3 regions of the Desulfovibrio sp. UIB00 genome follow, and region 1 is predicted to be linked to each of the others. Evidence: predicted binding sites of a transcription regulator. Region 1 holds the regulator's gene; each other region holds the start of a gene.
What was found. Region 1 encodes sigma-54, which starts transcription at its own class of promoters, with help from an activator protein. Its sites were predicted from a motif close to CTGGCACGGNNNNTGCTT; they were not measured.
Positions count from the first base shown of each region.

Region 2: a site for sigma-54 is predicted at 1,750-1,767, ahead of JMF94_RS14745 (glycyl radical protein). Genes of this name have one in related genera too.
Region 3: a site for sigma-54 is predicted at 2,263-2,280, ahead of JMF94_RS04370 (SHOCT domain-containing protein). Genes of this name have one in related genera too.

Region 1 covers NZ_JAETXJ010000009.1:116,193-121,533, forward strand. The annotation lists gene JMF94_RS13325 (CTP synthase) at 1-868, shown strand, start outside; gene JMF94_RS13330 (hypothetical protein) at 896-1,087, shown strand; gene rpoN (RNA polymerase factor sigma-54) at 1,164-2,588, shown strand; gene raiA (ribosome-associated translation inhibitor RaiA) at 2,625-3,164, shown strand; gene rapZ (RNase adapter RapZ) at 3,350-4,300, shown strand; gene JMF94_RS13350 (PTS sugar transporter subunit IIA) at 4,334-4,777, shown strand; gene JMF94_RS13355 (PTS sugar transporter subunit IIB) at 4,779-5,237, shown strand.
Region 2 covers NZ_JAETXJ010000014.1:41,890-47,230, reverse strand. The annotation lists gene JMF94_RS14755 (acyl-CoA dehydratase activase) at 1-235, shown strand, start outside; gene JMF94_RS14750 (double-cubane-cluster-containing anaerobic reductase) at 267-1,406, shown strand; gene JMF94_RS14745 (glycyl radical protein) at 1,837-4,311, shown strand; gene JMF94_RS14740 (glycyl-radical enzyme activating protein) at 4,613-5,341, shown strand, end outside.
Region 3 covers NZ_JAETXJ010000002.1:325,059-330,399, reverse strand. The annotation lists gene JMF94_RS04380 (sigma-54 dependent transcriptional regulator) at 1-5, opposite strand, end outside; gene JMF94_RS04375 (ATP-binding protein) at 78-2,069, opposite strand; gene JMF94_RS04370 (SHOCT domain-containing protein) at 2,304-2,594, shown strand; gene JMF94_RS04365 (hypothetical protein) at 2,636-2,809, shown strand; gene JMF94_RS04360 (periplasmic heavy metal sensor) at 2,883-3,485, shown strand; gene JMF94_RS04355 (hypothetical protein) at 3,708-4,220, opposite strand; gene JMF94_RS04350 (universal stress protein) at 4,519-4,971, shown strand; gene hisC (histidinol-phosphate transaminase) at 5,180-5,341, shown strand, end outside.

The DNA.
Region 1 (5,341 bases):
TGACCAGAAGGTAGCCATCATGCTGCGCCTGCCCGCGCGCAATGCCCACCTTGAAGCCTGGGAAAAGCTCGTGAGCGACTGCGCCAACCCCAAGGGCAAGGTCACCATTGCCATTGTGGGCAAGTACGTTGACCTCAAGGAAGCCTACAAGAGCCTGCACGAAGCCCTCATTCACGGCGGCGTTGCCAACCGCGTTGAAGTGGAGCTGCGCTACGTCAATTCCGAGAATGTGGACGAAAGCAACTGTGCGGAATCCTTCAAGGGCTGTCATGGTATTCTTGTGCCCGGCGGCTTTGGATATCGCGGCGTGGAAGGCAAGATTGCCGCCATCCGTTATGCGCGTGAAAACAACATTCCCTTCTTTGGCATCTGCCTTGGCATGCAGTGCGCGGTTATCGAATTTGCCCGCCACGTGGCAAACCTTGATGACGCCAATTCGGAAGAATTCAACCCGCTTTCTGATCACAAGGTCATCTACCTTATGACCGAGTGGTTCGACTTCCGCACCAAGAACGTTGAAAAACGCGACGCGGGCAGCGACAAGGGCGGCACCATGCGCCTTGGCTCCTACCCCTGCAAGGTGCAGCCCGATACCAAGGCCTTTGTGGCCTACAAGAAGGGCATGGTTGATGAACGTCACCGCCATCGCTACGAATTCAACAATGCCTTCAAGGAAATGCTGGGCGAAAAGGGCATGGTTTTCAGCGGCACCGCCCCTGACGATTCGCTTGTGGAAATCATTGAGCTGAAGAACCACCCCTGGTTCCTTGGCTGCCAGTTCCATCCCGAATTCAAGTCCCGGCCCATGAACGCGCATCCGCTGTTCCGCGAATTTATCGGAGCGGCGAAAAAGTTCGCCAAGGTGTAATTAGCGGCGCTAACGCAGCGAGGCTTTTTGATTTTCACCAAGCTTGGGTATCGCAAAATCGCGCAAAAAGGGGAGGGCATTGCCTTCCCCTTTTTTGGTGCGCAGATTATTTTCAACGGCGCAAATGCTGCGCCAAATCTGGATTTTTGGCGCTGGCAGCCTTTGCTGCTGGTTGGCGATACCGCGAACCTGATCTTGCAACTGTTAGCTATTGCATAATTTTTGCAGATGTGGCACAGTACTTGTAAACAGATAAGTCTATAGTCCTATGGCTAGTTAAGGCAAAAGAGCACACATGGCACTGGAACTACGGCAGCAACTTAAGCTGTCACAGCAACTGGTAATGACCCCGCAATTGCAGCAGGCAATCAAGCTGTTGCAACTCTCACGCGTGGAACTTCTGGAAACTGTGCAGCAGGAACTGCTTGAAAACCCCTTTCTCGAAGAATCTTCACTTACGGACGATGCCTCCCAGGAGCAGCACGAGGAAAGCCGCGAAGCCCCAAAGGAGGAAGTGTACGACAGGGAACTGGCCAAGGACGCCGACTGGGAAGATTACCTCGGTGAGTTTGCCAGCACCCCCCGCCTTTCGCAGTCGCGCGAGTTTGAACTTGCCGAAGAAATTTCGCCTCTCGAAGCCCGATATGCGGCCAAGCCCACCCTTGAGGGGCATCTTTTCTGGCAGTTGCGCCTTTCGTCGCTGACAGAAGAGCAGAAGGCCATTGGCGAGGTCATTATCGGCAACCTCTCCTCCGCCGGGTACCTGCAAGCCAGCATTGAAGAAGTGGCCGAAATGGCCCAGGTCGCGCCCGAGGCAGTGCTGCCCGTGCTTGAGAGGGTGCAGCTTTTTGATCCCATCGGCGTTGCCGCGCGCGATGCGCGCGAATGCCTGATGGTGCAGATCAAGAGCCTCAATTACGCCCGCGACCCAATCCTCGTGGAGCTGGTAGAATCGCACCTCGAAGACCTCGAGGCCAAGCGCTACAAGCCCCTGCTGCGCAAGTTCAAGCTCGATATGGAAGAGCTCAAGGAGTATCTGGATATCATCCAGAGCCTTGACCCATTGCCCGGCGCAAGTTTTGGCGGCGGCGAGCCAACCTACGTAAGCCCCGATGCCTATTTGTACAAGATGGGCGATGAATTTGTGATTTTGCTCAATGATGACGGCCTGCCCCAGTTGCAGCTTTCGGCCATGAGCCAGATGAACATTGGCGGCTCTGAGAAGGAAAAGGACTACTGCGCAGAAAAGATCCGCTCCGCCTCATGGCTTATCAAGAGCCTGTATCAGCGCCAGCGCACGCTTTATAAGGTTATGGAAAGCATTGTGCGCCACCAGCAGCCATTTTTTGAAGACGGCGTGACCAAGCTCGCGCCGCTCATTCTCAAGGATATTGCTGACGACATCAGCATGCACGAATCAACGGTGAGCCGCATTACCACCAACAAGTATGTGGCAACGCCCCACGGCATCTTTGAATTGAAGTTTTTCTTTAACAGCGGCCTTGAACTCGATGACGGAAGCCAGGTAGGCTCAGAAAGCGTCAAGGCTCTGATCAAGAAATTCATCTCTGAGGAAGATACCCGATCCCCCCTCAGCGATGAGCGTATCGGCGAAATGCTCAAGGAGCGTCTCAAGGTCAATATTGCGCGGCGCACGGTGGCAAAATACCGCACGGCGCTTGATATTCCATCTTCGTCAAGGCGCAAGGAGCATTTCTGATTCCCCGTCGAGTGGCTCAATACTTAGGAGGAACTTATGAACATCTCATTTGCTTTCAAGAACTTTGAAGCCTCCGAACATCTGAAGAAGTATGCCCGTCGCCGCATGGAAAAGCTGGGACGGTTTTTTGGCAAGGCCTCTGGCCTTGAAGTTGTCGTTGTGCTGACAGTCGACAAGTTCCGTCATCGCTGCGAAGTGACCGTTACGGGCGAAGGCCTGCACATCAACGCCACGGAGCAGACTTCGGACATGTACGCCGCCATTGACCTTGTGACAGACAAGGTTGAATCGCAGATCAAGCGCCAGGTGGCCCGCGTAAAGGCCCAGCGGCGGCACGCCCGCAATACGGATGTGGACGTGTTTACCTACAACCTCGATGCCGAAGCCGACGTGCAGCAGCCCGTTGACGGCACCGACCGCCTCGCCACCAAGCCCCTGCATCTGGATGAAGCGCTCATGCAGCTTGATTCCATCGGCAGCGAGTTTCTGGTGTTCTTTAATGCAGAAAACAACCGCATCAATGTGGTATACCGCACCAAGGTGAACGGCTATGCCCTCATTGACCCCGTGTTGTAATCGTTCATAATGAGGGGGCGGGCTGGCAACGGCTCGCCCCCGTCTCAGGCGCACCCCCTGCCGGTTGCCGCGCAATGGCCCTCACCTGGGCTTGAGCGCGGCGCGGATTTGGCAACGTCCGTCAGAAGCCTGTGGCGTACAACCCCGGCTGCAAACGGCGATCTGACCCCGAAGAGGCGAATGTCATGAAGGATTCCGCGCAGATACCCGCCACAGATTCCACCCTTGCCGCAAAGCCTGATGCCGACGCGCCCGTTCCCGGCGTGGATGTGCAGGTGTGCATTGTCACGGGCCTTTCCGGCGCTGGCAAAAGCACAGCGCTCAAGGTTTTTGAAGACATGGGCCATTTTGTGGTCGATGGGCTGCCCGTGAGCCTTGTCATGGAAATGGTGGACATGATGTCGCGCCCCTCCATGAGCCACTTCAAGGGTATTGCTCTGGGTATGGATCTGCGCCAGAGCAATTTTGTGGAAGATATCAACGATTGCCTGAGCATGCTCGCGGGCAAAAACATCCGCCCCATGCTGCTTTTTCTTGAGGCCAACAATCAGGAACTCATTCGCCGCTATGCCTCGACCCGCCGCCCGCATCCGCTGGAGCGCGAGGGCATGGGCCTTGAGGCGGCGCTGCTGGCAGAGCGCAGCAGCCTGCGCCCCCTGCGTGAAATGGCTGATCTGGTCATCGACACCTCGCGTTTCTCCATCCACGACCTGCGGCGCGCCATTCAGAAGCGCTGGAGCGGCAACAAGGGCAAGCTGCGGGCCATCAGGGTCAACGTGATTTCTTTCGGTTTCAAATATGGTGTGCCGCGTGAGGCTGATCTGGTTTTTGACCTGCGTTTTCTGGCAAATCCCTATTTTGTGGAAGAGCTGCGGCCCATGAGCGGCAAGGACAAACCCGTTGCCGACTATGTGTTCAATTCGCCCCATGCCCGCGAATATCGCGACAAGCTGGTTGATCTGCTGTTTTTTATGCTGCCGCTCATGGAGGCCGAAGGCCGCTACCGCATAACCGTGGCCGTGGGCTGTACCGGCGGCCGCCACCGCTCTGTGGCAATGGCCGAAGAAATTTTACAGGCGCTGCGGCAGGCTGATTATCCGGCTTTTCTGGAGCATCGGCACCTTGAACTTGGCTAAAAAAGCTGGCACGTTCTGTTGCGTGAGGTTGTCATGACGGACGAAAACAAGAAGACTCAGGTTGGAATCATTCTGGTTTCGCATGCCGACTATGGTTCGGCCATGCTGCGCACCGCCGAATTCATACTCGGGCAGCAGAGCGATTGCAGCTCCATCAGTGTTGACGTGGCGCACGAGGTTTCCGAAACCGTTCGCCGCCTTACGGACGCAACCCAGCGGCTCGACAAGGGCGCGGGCGTCATTATTCTTACCGATATGTTTGGCGGCACGCCCACCAATCTTGCGCTTTCGCTGCTGGCAACCCACAAGGTCGAGGTTGTTACCGGCGTGAACCTGCCCATGCTGCTCAAGGTGTTTACCTCGCGCGACAAGGAGCTTGAAGAAGTGGCCCGCATCGCTGGCGAGGCAGGCGCAAAAGGTATTGTGGTTGCGGGCAGCATGCTGCGCAACAAAGCCCGTGATAAAGCCGATAGCTAGTATGTGGTTTCGCGTGGACAATCGCCTGGTTCACGGCCAGGTCATCGAAGCCTGGTTACCCTACACAGGGGCGCGACATCTGGTGGTAGCCAACGACGAACTTGCGGACGACATAATGCGGCAGCAGATAATTGAACTGGCAGTGCCGCAGCGCGTGATGACCCACTTCATCAGCGTAAAGGAACTGGCGGCCACGCTCAATTCATGCGGTGATGACTGTTTTGTGCTGTTTGCCAATTGTCAGGATGCGCGGCGCGCCTGTGACGCGGGTATCCTCATGCAGGTGCTGAACATGGGCAACCTGCACTACGCGCCGGACAAGCTACAGGTGCTGCCCCATGTGGCCCTTTCCGCACAGGACAGGGAAGACCTGCACGTTATACAGGATCATCTTGTGCAGCTTGATTTTCGCTGCGTTCCCACAGAGACAGTTAGAGGCCCCAATGACCAACTTTTCTGATGTATTCGTTGCCGGGGTTCCCTACGCTTTTTTTTTGCCCTGGCTGGCGCTGCGCGTTCAACCTGCATCGTTGGCCTTGTAGACCGCCCCATCTGTCTGGCCCT
Region 2 (5,341 bases), on a different contig from region 1:
CCGCGCCATTGCCCGCAGAATGTGCGCCCTTGCCCGGCGTATCCCCATGCAGGGGGAATGCGTATTTACCGGCGGTCTGGCAACAAGCCCCGCCTTTGCGGCCATTCTTTCAGACGAACTTGGCCTGACAGTTCAGGTGCCCCACGACCCGCAGACTGTGGGTGCGCTGGGGGCGGCCCTGATTGCCGCAGATTTGTATGCGAAAAAAGACCGTGCTCTCACTACACAGCGATAACCTCAATAACCTCACAAGGAAGGAAAGCATCATGAAGTGTGCCAGCTTTGACAGCATTATTACCGCTTTTGAAAAAAACGCTCTGGCAGTGCAGGAGGCCAAGAGGGAGGGCAAGAAAGTTGTGGGCCAATACTGCCTGTACAGCCCTTCTGAAATAGCGGTGGCCGCCGGGGCCATTCCCGTTTCTTTGTGCGGCACCCGCAACGATTCCATTCCCGCAGCAGAAGAAATGCTGCCCCGCGCCCTTTGTCCGCTTATCAAGAGCAGCTTCGGCTTTGCGCTTAAAGACAGCTGCCCCTATCTGAGCGCTGCTGACGTAGTTGTGGCCGACACCACCTGTGACGGCAAAAAGAAAATGTACGAGCTGCTTGCAGCCTACAAGCCAGTTTTTCTGCTGCAACTGCCCCAGGTGCAGAATGATGATGCCCTTGCCTACTGGAGGCATCAGTTTGAACTGCTCGTCGCCTATCTGGAAAAAGAATTTGGCGTATCCATCACAGAGCAAAAACTGCGCGACGCCATCAAGCTCATGAACCGTGAGCGTATGGCCCTCAAGGCCGTTATGGATCTTGCAAAGCGCAAGCCCTCGCCCATTACGGGTATGGAGCTGCTGGAAATCGGGTTCAAAACGTCCTTCTTCCCCGACAAGGAAAAAGGCATTTCCATGATGCTGGAACTGGCGGACGAACTTGGCAAAATGGCCGATGCGGGTCAGGCAGGAGTTGCCGCAAGCGCGCCGCGCATACTGCTGACGGGCGTTCCTGTGGGTATGGGGTCGCACAAGGTTGTGCGCCTGATCGAAGAATGCGGCGGCAGCGTGGTTTGCCTTGATAACTGCTCCGGCTATAAGAAAACCCGCGTGATGATGGACGAGCAGGGCGACCCGCTGACCGAGATGGCCCGCCGCTATCTGGACGTGCCCTGTGCCGTCATGTCGCCCAACCCCCGCCGTTATGAAGCCATCAAGGAACTGGCGGCAGATTTCGCAGTGGATGCTGTGGTTGACCTGACCTGGCAGGGTTGCCAGACCTATGCGGTGGAATCGTCCTCCCTCAAAAAATTTGTTCAGGAATCCTTGCAGTTGCCCTTCCTGCAAATCGAAACAGACTACTCTGAAACGGATACGGAGCAGCTCAAGGTTCGCATAGAAGCGTTTATCGAAATGCTGTAAAAGCAGGCGATTGGCACGCCGCGCAGGTGTGCACATTGCATGCGTACAAGGCGGCCAGGTATTACCGTAATGGGGGAGCCTGGCCGCCAAACTGTTGGAAAACGGTAAAGCATCCGGTCATCAAGAATCATGTAATCAGGAAGCTGCGATGGCATTTGAGCCACCCGCTTGTGAAAAAGTGTTTTTTTGCACTGTTGCAAAAAAACACTTTTTTAAATTATAATGTAAATTTAGCATGTTATGAAAAAAATGTTGCAAATTTACAACAATGGGAATAGCCGGAAGATTCTGAAACTTTTGAGGCAATCTAAAAATATATAAATATTACAGGGTGTTAATTGTAATGGCACGGATGATGCTCATAGGTGGTCATTGAGATGAATATCACAAGCATCTCGCTTGAACATAATCACCATTCAGGAGTTTCATCATGAGTCAGTGCGGTTGCTGCATGTCCCCCCAGGAAGAACGCGTTGTCAATAAGAGCGTTGACCGTAAAGGGCGCGAGCGCGTTTACGGCATTCTGGAACAGAACCAGTTCAGCCTCCCCCATGTGGACGTTGAGCGCGCCAAGTATTTCACCGAATCCATGCGCGAAACCGAAGGCGAACTGCTGACCCTGCGCTGGGCCAAGGCACTGAAAAACGTGGCCGAAAAAATCACCGTCTACATTACCCCCAACCAGCTTATTGCTGGCCGCGTGGGCAAGTTTGGCCGTTACGGCATTCTGTATCCTGAAATAGACGGCGACTTTTACCGCGAAGTGCTGGCCGACCTGGAGCACCGCGACAAGAGCCCCTTCCAGATTTCGCAGGAAGACATCAAGGTTGTTATGGAAGAGATCGCCCCCTACTGGGAAGGCAAGACCTACCATGAACACCTCAACAAGACCCTGCCTGCCGAAATCCGCAACGTCACCTATGTGGACGAACGTGGCCTCAAGTCCAAATTCGTGGTGAGCGAAACCTCGTCCTACCGTTCGGCCCTTCAGTGGGTGCCGGACTACGAAAAGGTCATCAAGCGCGGCTTCCTCGACATTCAGAAAGAAGCCCGCGAAAAGCTTGCCACCCTTGATCTGACCAACTCCGTTGATCTGTGGGACAAAAAGCCCTTCCTCGAAGCCATGATCCTTGTGTGCGACTCCATCATGATCTGGGCCAAGCGCCACGCCGATCTGGCCCGCGAACTTGCCGCCAAGGAAGGCAATGCCAAGCGTAAGGCCGAGTTGCTCCAGATCGCCGAAACCTGCGATCACGTGCCCGCACACCCTGCCCGCAGCTTCCGCGAAGCCATGCAGTGCCAGTGGTTTGTGCAGATGTTCTCGCGCATCGAGCAGAAGGCCAGCGCCATCATTTCCAATGGCCGCATGGATCAGTATCTGTACCCCCTGTACAAAAAAGACATTGAAGAAGGCATCATCACCCGCGAAGAAGCCAAGGAACTGCTCGAATGCATGTGGGTCGATATGGCCCAGTTCATCGACCTGTACATCAACCCCACGGGCGTTGAATTTCAGGAAGGTTATGCCCACTGGGAAGCCGTGACCATCGGCGGCCAGACCCCCGAAGGCGAAGACGCCACCAATGACCTGACCTACCTGTTCCTTGAATCCAAGCGCGAATTCCCGCTCAACTACCCCGACCTTGCCGCGCGCATCCACTCCCGTTCGCCCGAACGCTTCCTGCGCGAAGTGGCCCTGACCATCAAGGACGGCTCCGGCTTCCCCAAGCTCATCAACGATGAAGAAGTGGTGTTCCTCAACACCATCAAGGGCTGCCCGGTCAACGAAGCTCTGGACTACGCCGTTTCCGGCTGCACAGAAACGCGCATGCCCAACCGCGATACCTACACCTCCGGTTGCGTGTACGTGAACTTTGCCACCGCCCTTGAAATGACCATGTACAATGGCCGCATGCAGCACTACGGCGATGAAGTTGTGGGCCTTGAAACGGGCGAAGCGACTTCCTTCAAGAGCTGGGAAGACTTTTACGAAGCTTACAAGGCCCAGCACCTCAACCTGCTGCGCAAGGCCTTCCAGCAGCAGCATGTGGTGGACAAACTGCGCCCGCAGCACTTTGCAGCGCCGCTTTCTTCCGTGCTGCACAACCTGTGCATGGAAAACCTCATGGATCTGCACTGCGAAAAGATCCCCGGTGGTGTGGATTACTCCTACTTTGAATTCCTGGGCTACGGCACCGTGGTTGACTCCCTTGCCGCCATCAAAAAGCTGGTGTTTGAAGAAAAGCGCCTGAGCATGAAAGAAGTGGTGGAAGCCTGCAAGGCCGACTTCAAGGGCGCCGAACCCGTGCGCGAAATGCTGCGCAACGCCCCCTGCTACGGCAACAACGATCCCTATGTGGATAGCATTGCCAAGGACGTAGACCGCTTCACCCAGGTGGAAGCCGAAAAGAGTTCCCGTGATCGCGGCGTGCATGTGGACGTGCGCTACGTGCCCATCACCTCGCACGTGCCCTTTGGCAAGGTGGTTTCCGCCACACCCAACGGCCGCCATGCCTGGACGGCGCTTTCCGACGGTTCTTCCGCTTCGCACGGCGCGGACAAGAACGGCCCCACTGCGGTTCTGCTCTCCAACTACCATTCCAAGAACTACGGCATGACCAACCGCGCTTCCCGCCTGCTGAACATCAAGCTGTCGCCCAAGTGCGTTTCCGGCGATGAAGGCACCGAGAAGATCGTGAACCTTATCCGCACCTGGTGCGACCTCAAGCTGTGGCACCTGCAGTTCAACATCGTGAACAGGCAGACCCTGCTCAACGCTCAGAAAGAACCCGACAACTACCGCAGCCTGCTGGTGCGTATTGCAGGGTACAGCGCGTACTTCTGCGATCTTTCCCGCGATCTGCAGAACGACATCATCGACCGTACCGAACACGCCCAGTTCTAAAATATCGTCGCGAGGGGCTTTTGCCGGACTGCGTCAAGTTTCTTGCCGGATACCAAAGGCCCCTCGCAGCGATACTCTCCAAAACCCTCAAACAAACAGACCGTCAGGGGAGGGGGGATGCCCCTCCCGCAAATTTAAAGCGCGGAAATCAGCCGTTTAACAGAGCGCAAGCCCGCCATCTGCTCCTGATTTCTGACCGCGTTGACCTTGCCAACGCTCCGGGGGGAGGGGAGCAATCCCTTCCCCCTTTGAATTTCCTCCAACGGCGCGCCAGGGCTGGCCGCACACCAAGGATGACCCCATGACTGACGCACAAGTACAAGGTGTTGTTTTTAATATACAGAAGTTCAGCGTGCACGATGGCGAAGGTATCCGCACCCTGGTTTTCCTCAAGGGTTGCCCTCTGCGTTGCCGTTGGTGCAGCAACCCCGAGTCGCAGAATCTTCATCCCGAGCATGCCTTCAATCCCTCGCGCTGTCTTACTGCCCAGGTCTGCGGGCGCTGTCTCAATGCCTGTACGTCGGGCGCGCTCAGCCTTGTGGATGGCCTGATTGTACACGACCGCAGCAAGTGCAGCGAATGCTTTGCCTGTGTGCGGGCCTGTCCCTCGGGCGCGCAGAGCGTATACGGCGAAACCATGTCTGTGCGACAGGTGCTCGATAAAGTTGAAGAGGACGGCGTTTTTTATCACCGTTCCGGCGGCGGCATGACCCTCTCCGGCGGCGAAGCCCTCATGCAACACGAATTTGCCAATGCCCTGCTGCGCGAGGCCCGCAAACACCACATCAATACCACCATCGAAACCTGTGGCTGCTATCCTTACGAACATCTGCATGAGGCCTGCAAGCACCTGAACAAGCTGATTTTTGATATAAAGAGCCTTGACCCTGTGCAGCACAAAAAGCATACAGGCGTGGATAATATGTTGATTTTGCGCAATTTCGCACGAGTCTGTGAGGATTTTCCCCAATTGCCCATACTTGCGCGCACCCCGGTGATACCAGGATTCAATGAAACTGAGGATGATATC
Region 3 (5,341 bases), on a different contig from region 1:
GTCATAAAACTATCCTTGAACTGGTCAGTATACGGTTTCGTCTGTACCACGGGCAGAACGCAACGGTGTGGAACGGCCTAACCCTTGCCGTTTACAGGCAGTGTGAGCGTAAATTCCGCCCCATGCCCCGGCGCGTTGCCAACGCTGACGCGCCCGCCGTGCCCCTCGGCAATCTGATAGACAATGGCAAGCCCAAGGCCGGTTCCCGACGATTTTGTGGTAAAATAGGGCGTAAAAATGGAAGCCTGAATCTCTGCCGGAATGCCCGGCCCCGTGTCGGCCACGGTGATGCTGAACATGCCATCGGGCAGCGCGCGCGTACTCACGCGCAGGGTGCCGCCGTGATCCATGGCCTGAACCGCGTTGAGAAAAAGATTCAGCAGAGCCTGAGTGAGCCGCTCCGTGCTGATGCGCACCAGCGGGAAGCCCGGTTCCATTTCAAAAACCACGGTAATGTTCTTGGCCTTGAGGTCTGCCTCGGCAAGCCGCAGCGCCCGCCCGATGACCTCGCCAAGATCAGCCTGCACGGTTTCAAACGAACCGGGACGCGCAAACTCCAGCAACTCGGAAACCACGCGGTCCAGCCGTTCCACTTCGTCAATCATGCGTTGGGCGGCTTCTTCCTCGCGTCCACCCATGGGCATACGCTTGGCGATATACAGGGCCACGCCCTTGATGGTGCTCAGGGGATTGCGGATTTCGTGGGCCACACCCGCCGCCAGATGCCCAAGGGCCGCCAGCCGGTCATTGCGCTGGGCGTCAGCCTGAAGGCGCTTCATTTCCGTAATGTCGCGCAACACAAACACGTTGCCCAAAAAAGCGCCGTCCTCGTTGCGCATGGCCGCGCCGCCAAGGCTGATGGTCAACGGCTTGATTCCCGGCACGGCGAGCGTTGTTTCCTGCTCCAAAATGCGCGATCCCTTAACCAGTTTACCCACCAGGGCTTCCCACTCCAGACCGGGCAGACTGCGCAGCCGCCGTGCCCGCGCAGCCCTGCCGGGCTTGTCTGCACCACCCTGAGAATCCTCCGTGCCAGAAGGAAATATTTCTGCGCGCTGCTTGCCGAACATGGACAGAGCCGTGTCGTTGATCATGGCAATACGCCCGTTGGGATCACTGATCACAAGGCCAAGGGGGAGGTTTGCCACAACTTCTGCGGCCATGACTTGCTGATCGCGCACAATACGCCGCCAGCGACGGTTGTTATGCATCCAGAACAGGGACACAAAACCAGCCAACCCCAATGCGGCCGCAAGCGCGGCAGAGAGCAGGTTGTTGCGCGCGTCCTGCGCCAGAGCATCCTCAAAGGGGCGCGCGTCAAAGCCCACCAGAGCCACGCCCACCACCTGCCGGGGGGCCTCAGGACCGGGACGGCCACCAAACCCTCCTCGTGCGGGAGGGGGTGGCGGCGGATTGTCAAACACATCATTGGGGTCAGGCCCGTCAATATCAGGGGAACGCCCCAGCATGCGGCCCATCATGCCCATGCCGTGGGAGCCGTGCCCGCCGCCCATATGCTGTTGCCCACCCATGTGCTGTTGCCCATGTGAACGACTCAGGGGCGCAAATACCCGAAAAACCTCAAAAACTTCTTTTCCATCCACATTGCGCACCCGCCACATGGGCCGGTCTGAAACATCTGCAAGGGGGGGGATATCCTGAGGCTGCACCATCATGGGAGTGGGAGAAAATTCCGGAGCGGCGTCATCCGGCACGCCGGGAATCGGCGAGCTGTCGCCGCTCTGGGCAAGTATGGCCCCGCTCACATCGGTAACAGCCATATAGAGAATGCCGGGTTGGCGGGCCGTTTCGCTGAGCAGCGGGCGCAGGCCAAGCACTGTGCCGGGGCTGAGGCGCAGGCCCGTACGGGTTCCGGCTTCAAGCGCCCAGATGAGCGCCTCGGCCCTGTCCGTAAGGTTGTGCACCATAAAGGCCCGCTCGCGCTGGTTGCTGCGCACGGAAAGCCCCACCAGTGTCAGGCCGAGAATAAGGGCTGCCCCAAGCAGCATCCAGGGTGAAAGGCCCATGCGCGACAAGCGCTGGGAGAGAGATGGGCGAAAACGGATCATGAGTGTTTCCTCAACGGCGCAGCATCATTAGTATGTATTTTTTACTCACCCCGCAAGCCCCCCGGTAAAAATTGGATAGCTGACCAGAAAACTGAGTAAAAAATGGGCAACATCAATCCAGACAGAGAACGCTGGGGATTTATCAATTCAAGTTAATACAATAAATTTATATAGTTACAGTGCTTTACTCATCTTGGCACGGCCTTTGCCTATACAGCATCAAACGGCGCAGAAATGCGCAGCACCAATCAGAAGACAAATAACAAACTGACGGCGCAACGTCACATTGAGGATACGGATATGTATGGCTGCGATATAGGAAGCGTAATGGGATGGGGAAATGGCATGACGCACCTCATATTCATGATACTGATTATTTCCCTTGCGGTCGCTTTTATCAGCAGAATATTCCCGTCGCAGAGAAGAAACATGGATTATACAGATTCCATGGCGATTCTTAAAAGGCGGTTGGCCTCTGGAGAAATCACTCTTGAGGAATACGAAAAACTGAAAAAATCCATCTAAACGGCTCTGCATTCAGCAGGCCGATATAAAGGAGAATATTCATGAAATCTCTCAAGCTTACCCTGATTTTCGCCTCCCTGGCCCTGGTGCTGGCCTTTGCCGTAAACGCCTCTGCCGCCAATACGGCGGATACCCAGATCAGCTCCCCCTGGTGCGGCAACGGTCAATCCGGCTCGCACGGCCCCCACGGCCACGGGCATGGCTACGGGCGATAAGCTTTCCGTCAGCCTGCGCAAATAACCTCCCAACCAACGCGCAAATACCATCAAACCAAAAGGAAATATTACAATGAAGACCTCCAAGATCGTTACCAGCGGCGCGGCCCTTACCCTTGCCATCTTCCTCGGCCTTTCGGGCATTGCCTCCGCCCGGAACGGCGACGGACACGGCCCCGCAGGCATGGGCCCCGGTACAGGCATGGGCATGGGTATGGGCCCCGGCATGGGTTACGGCATGGGCCCTGGCATGGGATTGTCCAGCGAGCAGATGGAAACCATGCAGCAGATTCACCAGAGCTTTGTTGAAAAAACACAGCCCACCATGCAACAGCATTTTTCCAAGATGGCTGAACTGAACAACCTTGCCGCCGCTGGCGCCAAGCCCGACGACGCCCGCGTCAAGGCCGCCCAGAAGGATCTGCGCGAAATCGACGCTAAGCTTTACAGCGCCAAGGCCGAAATGCTCAAGCAGATGTCTGACAAGGGCATTCCCTTCATGGCTGGCCACGGCATGGGCCGGGGCATGGGACACCGCATGGGCGGGCACGGCATGGGGCATGGCATGATGGGTAACGGCATGATGAACCCCGGCAACTGCCCCGGCATGGCTGGCATGGGCGCGACTGGCGCCACAGACAACGCCGTGCAGTCCGGCGCTACCGGCAACAAGTAACCTCGCAGCAGCACAACGCGCAGCCCGTTTAAGGGCAACGCGCCTCCATAAAGCAAGCCTCCGGAACCGCATGATTCCGGAGGCTTGAGCATTTACACAGCAGCATATGCCACACTGACCGCCATGCGCAAAAAAACCGCCCGCTCCTGGGAGCAGACGGCTGATCACAAGCAAAAACCGCCGTGAAACCCTGATTTCACGGCGGTTTTTCTGTCCGGACAACTATGCGGTATAGTCGCCCCTGTTGAACTTGATTTTTTCTGTCGTTGTCATCACGTCAAGCTCGTTAACCAGAGAATCAAGCCCAGCATTTTGGCCGCGTACAGAGGCCGTGCTGTTCTTGAGGGCGGAAACCTGCCCGTCTATCCCCTGCAACAGGGAATAGGCTTCGCGCAAGGAACCATTCTGGCCCGAAGAGCCCAGGGCGTTAACGTACGAATCCCACATGTCCAGCGTGCCGGAAGCCTGCGAAAAGGCGCTCTGGATAACGTCTTCGTCCACATCTACCGATTCTGACTGGGTGGAGCCAAGCAGCATCTGACTGATCATGGATGCCTGCGAAGCCTGCCCCGCAGCCGCTGTGGGAAACGCAGAAGATGCAACGGCATTTTCAAGGCCCATCTGTTCGCTCAATGCCGCCTCAAAGCCACCCTGCGTTGTCTGCGCTCGGGTTGTGCCCGGGGTCTGGCTCTGCTGGCGTAACAGCGCCTCAAGTTGATCGTTGGTAACTTTCATGTCGCCTCCAGGGTTGGCGTACTGCCGTTGCAGAAAAAATGCAAAAATCCTGCCACAAAGGTTCACTTCCATAACAGGCTGATTTTTCACAGGCTGACAGAAGCTACGGGGAAAAAATTTCCCTGCCCCTTGGCGGCGTTAGGCGAAATGTCTTGTCTATTGTGCCGAAAAAAACTACCATTTATTACAGATGAAGGCAAAGGATAAAGGCTGCGATCCCAAACCAACCCCCTCTTGGTCGGCCATATTCAGCCAGCCCGTTAATCAATCTGCCTACCTGGGGGAACAGGAGTTTGCCATGAAGAATATCAAGAAGATTCTTTGCGCGGTAGACCTTTCCGAACACAGCAAGGAAGTTGCCGAATACGCGGTGCTTCTTGCCAAGGGGCTCAATGCGAGCGTGCTCGTTGTATACACCGCCCCCTCGCTGAGCCAGTATGTGGGCTTTCATGTACCGCCCAACACCATTGAAAATTTTGTCGGCGAAATCGTGACCGGCGCTGAAAAGTCCATGGAATCGTTTGTGGCCGAAAATTTCGTGGGTGTTGAAGCCAAGGGGCAGGTGCTCATCGGCTATGCCGCCGAAGAAATCCTCAACCGCGCCCGTGAAGAAAAGGCCGACCTTATCGTTATGGGCACCCATGGCCGCAAGGGCATTGACCGCATTCTTTTCGGCTCTGTGGCGGAAAAGGTAGTCAAGAACGCCGACATGCCCGTGCTGACCGTGCGCCCCACGGAAGCAGGCGAATAACAGGCATATCTGGCCCTTCCTGCATGCACGCAGTAGCGCCAGCACGAGAGCCATAAAGAAAGACACGCTTTCCATTTTTTTCAGCCAGCAAGCTGTCGCATTGCGATGGTTTGCTGGCTGAAACATACTGACAAACGCCGCAAAACGCCTTGCGCCCCATGCGCAGCCATGAATCTTCGCCCCTGCGGGCGATACCGGTGGAGTAACCATGTCCGAGATCAGTGTGCGCCAGGAAATTATGGCCCTCAAGGCCTATGTTCCCGGCCTTTCCATTGCCGAAATCCAGGATAAGTACAACCTGCCCCAGGTTATCAAGATGGCCAGCAACGAAAACCCGCTGGGCATGCCCCCTCTGGCCCGAGAGGCTGTG